DNA from 2 places in the Limosilactobacillus sp. C0001E2 genome. Region 2 is predicted to be linked to the other one. Evidence: predicted binding sites of a transcription regulator. Region 2 holds the regulator's gene; the other holds the start of a gene.
What was found. The regulator HrcA, encoded in region 2, represses chaperone genes, less so after heat shock. The targets are predictions, from matches to a motif close to TTAGCACTCNNNNNNNNNGAGTGCTAA.

Region 1 (3,249 bases), on a different contig from region 2:
TCGACTATAAACCTTACCATTTTGATCAATACTCTCTTGCATTCTTCTCTCCCCTTGTTTAGAATGATTATTAAATAAACAATTAGTATTATAGTTAGTCCAGATTCATTTGTAAATGGTATACTAGACATTAGTTAATTTGAGATGAAGGAGTGATTAAGATGGCTGAAGCAGAATTTGATCGTGCACTAAACCGTTTAAAGGAAAATCGTGTTCGGTTAACCCCTCAACGCAAAATAATTCTAAACTATCTAATCACCCATCACACCCATCCAACGGTTGAGATGATTCTAGATGATTTGCAAAAACATGATGATAGCATCAGCTTAGCGACAGTGTACAATACCGTTAAACTATTGGTAAATTATAATCTTGTGATTGAGTTAAAAAATGGCGATGGTTCAACCCATTATGATTACTTTGGTCACCCCCACTATCACGTTGTGTGTGATAACTGTGGTAAGATTACTGATGTGATGGATGATGAATTCTATGATATTGCTAAAGAATTAGCGCGAGTAACTAGAAAAAATACAAATTATTTAGTTACCCGTAGTGATGTCGAGGTCCACGGAATCTGTCCCGATTGTCAATACAAGTTAGGACTTAACGGAAATAAAGAGGAGCTTAATTAATGATTAGTAATGAACAGCGTGCACATGAAATTGCCATTGCTTTATTGAGTAAGAAAGAATTTAATAGTCCAGTTGATGCTTATCATGAGTACATTAACGTGTTATTACCCATCCTCAAGGAATTTGATAAAGATTTTCCAGATGGCATTGCTGAACATCCAGGACGCTAGTTGATTAAAAAAGGATCGTGTTAGAAGTCGTAATGATTTCTAACACGATCCTTTTTCTATTTCTCTAAATTACTCAATATCAATGTGCGTCCCATTTTGGTTTTCAACCGTTAGCTTTGGCAAATCAAGTGCCAGAACACCATCATTGTACTTTGCACTAACCTTATCCAAATCAACATCTGGTAACCGGTATGACCGACTCATTTGTCCATACCGCCGTTCACTTTGAACAATGTCACCATTCTTGTTAGTGTGATCATCAAAGGTATCTCGATGGCCACTAACCGTTAAAATACCATCCGCATAGTTAACATGGATATCCTTCTTATCAAAGCCCGGCATGTCAATCTTAACTTGATAACCATCGTTAGTTTCTGCAATATCACTCTTCATATAGTCAGAGTTAGTAGATGGGAAAAAGCCATCATCAAAGAAATTCCGCATGTTCATCAAGTTATCAAACAAACCATCACGACGTTGTAAATCATTAGCCATAATAAAGCTTCCTTTCTTCGTTTTTTATTTCTTATTTCTCTTTACACTTATTATCCTAACCTAAATTTTGGTGAATACAAGCACTTTTTAGCACTCTATCGTTTAGAGTGCTAAAAAGTTTAACCAAGCTTGACCAATGTTGACATAAAGGCGTTTGAGAGTTCTATTATATCTCCATAATTTTAAATTAAATTTCTATATATGAATTAATTGTCATATGTAGGGCAAAAAAAGAACGGGAGTCTCCCGTTCTTGGTAATTAAAATTTAATTTTAGTACCAACCATGTGATTGCCAGAATGATTGAGCAGCACTCCAAGAACCGTAACGGCTGGATACGTACTGATCAGCAACCCGTTCTTGGTTAGCGGCGGAGTAGTCACCATTTAAGTAAGATGCAGATAATTGGTACTTACCAATGTATTGACCATTCCGTGCGGAGTAGCTACCACCAGATTCACGAGCGGCAATCCAAGCCTTGGCTGCGGCATCGTTACCGGCAACACTTGAAGTGTAGTTAGATGCACCAGTGTTAGCAGTAGCGGCCGTGTTAGTGCTTTGGCTGCTTTGGGTAGTAGTATTATTAGTGTTAGTGTTAGCTGAGTTATTAGCAGATGGTAATGAAGCAGCTTGTTGCGCAGTGGCTGTAGTAACTTCACCATCATCCTTGATTAACAACTTTTGACCAACGTAGATTAAATTCTTGTTAGCGATGTTATTGTTACTTGCTAAAGTGTCAACAAAAGTTAAGTCGTGTCCTAACTTGTAGGAAATGCCAGAAAGCGTGTCCCCTGCTTGGACAGTGTAAACTGAGTCAGCATTGGCAGTAGTAGCAGTAGCAACAGTACCCAAAGCAAGGGCACCAGTAACAGTAGCAGCAACTTTGATAGCTTTCTTATTGAACTTCATATAAATTAAAACATCCTTTTCTTTTAAAATCTGTAGTTACAAATCAATAACTTATCAACGGTTTATATAATACATGCTGTCAGTTACGGACCAATTACCACGAATTATCAAACTTCCGCATTTCTGTAAAATTTTGTAACAAAGCCGGGCTTTTTGATCAACTCAATGTCATTAAATCGTCGCTTAGCCCCGTTAAATCAGCATTTATCAACATTCCACTTTCTTCTAGTAAGCAGCTTGGTCACTTGTAACAAAACTAAGAAAACTTTTTGAATTTTTTCTGAATTAACCTTGATTTAAGCAATTTTATTCTCAAAACACCTTTTTATTACTAACGTTTGTAACAATGTAACAGCAAAAAGCGGGCGTTAACGAAGTCTTTTTGGCCCTCAGCTTCATCCACCCACAATAAAGAATGGCTCTAGCATGGTTTTACCAAGCTAGAGCCATTTGTTGTTATTAATATTAATTAGTGTCGACGCGGCATCAGTAAATTAAGGATAATGGCTGTTAATGCTGCCACTGCAATCGGTGAACCGAGTAAGTATTGCAGCATTTGTGGTGCTGCCTTAGTAATATGCGCTGGCAGTAAAATAATGGCCAAGGTTAAAACAATCGGTAATCCGATAATGTAGAGATCTGCATCTGAAGTTTTGATACCCCGAATGACATTCAGCCCATTTAACATGATTGTGACGGTAATGAGAGCAAATACACCCCCGATTACTGGATCAGGAATGGCGGTTAAGAATGCCGAAAGTTTAGAAAAGAAACCGAGCAGGATAAACCAGCCACCCGCTGCAACAAATACTTTCCGCGAAGCAACCCCAGTGATGGACACAACTCCAGCATTGGTTGAGTAGCCAGTAACAGGCGTAGTTCCACAAAGTCCAGCAAACAAACAGCTTAAACCTTCACCAACAATTCCGTGATTCCATTGTCGATCAGTAATTTTATGATTGGTAACGGCTCCCATTGCAAACCACGTTCCGGTCGTTTCAGTCGTAATGATGGCATATAAAATTAAGAACGTCAGAATGG
Region 2 (3,249 bases):
ATCAATGGTTGTTAACTTGGCTCGAAGACGGCTGATATTGACGCTTAATGTATTTTGATTTAAGAATTTACCGCCTTGCCACAGCCACTCCAGTAATTGATCTTTACTAACTGTCTGCCCTAGATGGTTAATAAGAACTGTCATCATGGCTCCCTCGGTAGGTGATAATTTAATCTGTCCTGACGGATTACTTAACACATTAGTAAGTGGATTAAATTGGTTTTCTTCCCAAGTTAAGTTTTCACTAAGAGCATTATTGTCTTTGAATCGGCGTAATTGCGCTTGAATTTTTGCTAATAAGACTGCCATTGAAAAGGGCTTCATAATGTAGTCATCGGCACCCGTTGCAATCGAATGCATAATATTTTGGTCGATATCTCCTGCTGAAATGACAATGATTGGAGCGTTGGTTTGTTTACGGACTTCGTGAATCCAGTAATAACCATCAAAAGTTGGCAAAGTTATATCAAAAAGAATTAGATCCGGTTTAGTGTCATGAATTTCATTGGCGACGTTTTGCCAATTATGAACAGTGTTTACTTGGTATTGCCATCTCTGCAATGCGTTTTTAATTTGTTGGATTAGTGGCTGATGATCTTCAACGATAAAAATAGTTGTCATGGTATTCTCCCTGTACGAATTTGAAAATTAATGGCGGCTAGCACGGTGACTGCTTGAACCATTAATTTTGTGAACGCGGCGTTTAAAGTGCGGATGTTGACTGACAACCAGGTGAAAGTTTTTCATTTTACCATTAAAGGGTTGGTTGCTAAGCCGAATTCTTGTCCAGGTTTCCATCGCGTGAATCATTTGCTCTAAGCTATGGAGTTGTTCACGGTCACCTTCTCGAACTGCGGCATCGTGAATATCGGATCGTAACCGGTGGACAAAATCATTGTGGTAGTTTAGCAAAACATCGGTTAATGGGGCGTGACGATACTCATTAAATAATTTTTGAATTAATACCATTGCTTCATGGGTATTTTTTGGTTGAATATAGTTATGACGTTCTGACTTTACTTCTCCTAGAAAATGTTTGACTATTCTTGACTTTTAGAAAGATGGTTGGTATATTATAAAGTGTGTCTAGCACTCAGCCATGAAGAGTGCTAAAAGGAAGTGATCAAAATGCTAACACAGCGTCAAGAAGCAATCTTAAAAGCAATTGTTCGACAGTATACGGACACTGGGCAGCCTGTAGGCTCCAAAGTGCTCGTTGGTCAATTACCAATGAAAGTCAGTTCAGCAACGATTCGTAATGAAATGGCTTATTTGGAGCATGAGGGAATGGTTACGAAAGAACATTCTTCTTCGGGCCGGATTCCTTCAAAAAAGGGCTATCGATATTATGTCGACCATTTACTTGATCCAGATAGTGTTTCTGATAACGATTTAGTAGTTATTCAGAATTCGCTAGGTACGAACTTTGCCAAACTTGACGAGATCATTTCGCACTCTGCTGATATTTTATCACAGTTGACTTCATTAACTGCATTTACAATTAAGCCGGAACCAAAGGATGCCCGTTTGAGTGGGTTTCGTTTGGTGCCATTAGGTAATCAAAAGGTTATGGGAATCTTGATCACAGATACTGGTGACGTTGAAAACCAAACTTTCCGTATTCCACGGGATATGGATACCGATGCACTAGAGGCAGTTGTCCGGATGATTAATGATCAACTGACCGGCAAGACTTTAGTTGAAGTTGTTCGACGACTGCAGACTGACTTGCCGATTCAGGTTCATCACTATTTAGAAAGTCCGGAAGGCTTTTTGGATATTTTCGACAACATTATTTCCCAGGCGGAACGTGAACGCTTCTTTGTTGGTGGTCGACTTAATTTAATGGGAATTGCTGGTAAGCAAAGCCCTAGTGAAATGAAGGCATTGTATGAACTGTTAGACACAAATGACCGGATTTCACGCATTATTGATTCGGATAGTGAGGGATCTGGGATTACTGTCAAAATTGGTAATGAGATTGCGAATAGTGATGTTTTAAATAACTACTCGTTAATTACTGCTAAGTATAATGTTGATCAATACGGTGAAGGAATGATTGCTGTATTGGGGCCAACCGCCATGCCATATTCACGAACGATTGGAATCGTGGATGCATTTCGAAAGGAACTAGCTAAGCGGTTGCTTAACTATTATCATCATTATTATGGTTCTTAGGAGGGATTAAATGGCCAAGCAAGAAAAGGCAAACGAACGTAGTTCAGCGAAAGAAAAAAAGACTGCTGAGCAAACTCAAAAAGCTTCATCAGTAAAAAAGAATCAAACTCCTTCAGCTACTGATGAATTAAAGAAACAGGTTGCTGATCTTAAAAACCAGCTTGAAGAAAAGGACAATCAATTTTTACGGGCTGAAGCTGAAATCCAGAATATGACCAAACGTTTTGAAAAAGAACGAAGTCAAATGGCAAAATACGATGGACAAGATTTGGCAACCAGTATTTTACCAGTGCTCGACAACTTAAAGCGAGCATTAGCCATTGACGTTTCTGATGAAAATGGTCAGCAGTTGAAGAAGGGTATCCAAATGGTCCATGATCATTTAGAGAAAGCGTTAGCTGATCATGACATCAAAGAAGTTGATGCATTAGGAAAGCAGTTTGATCCGAACACTCAGCAGGCGGTCCAAACGGTCGCAGCAAGTGGTGATCAAAAAGCTGACACCGTTGTTCAAGTTCTCCAGGCTGGTTATGTTCTGAAGGACCGGGTTTTACGCCCAGCAATGGTTGTTGTAGCTCAATAATGGAAATTAGTTAATAAAAAAGAGGGATAATTATGGCAAGTAACAAGATTATTGGTATCGACTTAGGGACTACCAACTCCGCGGTTGCCGTTATGGAAGGTAATCAACCAAAGATTATTACTAACCCTGAAGGTGGCCGGACTACTCCATCAGTTGTTTCATTTAAGAATGGTGAAACCCAAGTCGGAGAAGTGGCTAAGCGACAAGCAATTACAAATCCAAATACTGTGAAGTCAATTAAGAGCCACATGGGTGAAAAGGACTACACAGTTGATATTGAAGGTAAAAAGTATACTCCACAAGAAATTTCAGCAATGATTCTTCAATATTTGAAGAAGTACGCTGAAGACTATATTGGTGATACAGTTGATAAGGCGGTCATCACTGTTCCAGCTTACTTCAATGACGCCCAACGGCAAGCTACGAAGGATGCTGGTAAGATTGCTGGTTTAGATGTTAAGCGGATTATTAACGAACCAACTGCTTCA

Region 1: a site for HrcA is predicted at 1,388-1,414, ahead of AC1EKL_RS02160 (Hsp20/alpha crystallin family protein). Genes of this name have one in related genera too.

Annotation. Positions count from the first base shown of each region.
Region 1 covers NZ_JBWPXC010000001.1:426,992-430,240, forward strand. Annotated here, with positions in the region: gene AC1EKL_RS02145 (MFS transporter) at 1-42, opposite strand, end outside; gene AC1EKL_RS02150 (Fur family transcriptional regulator) at 162-635, shown strand; gene AC1EKL_RS02155 (hypothetical protein) at 635-805, shown strand; gene AC1EKL_RS02160 (Hsp20/alpha crystallin family protein) at 875-1,300, opposite strand; gene apf (aggregation-promoting factor) at 1,573-2,208, opposite strand; gene AC1EKL_RS02170 (uracil-xanthine permease family protein) at 2,678-3,249, opposite strand, start outside.
Region 2 covers NZ_JBWPXC010000005.1:29,779-33,027, reverse strand. Annotated here, with positions in the region: gene AC1EKL_RS06425 (response regulator transcription factor) at 1-621, opposite strand, end outside; gene AC1EKL_RS06420 (hypothetical protein) at 649-969, opposite strand; gene hrcA (heat-inducible transcriptional repressor HrcA) at 1,129-2,178, shown strand; gene grpE (nucleotide exchange factor GrpE) at 2,189-2,761, shown strand; gene dnaK (molecular chaperone DnaK) at 2,794-3,249, shown strand, end outside.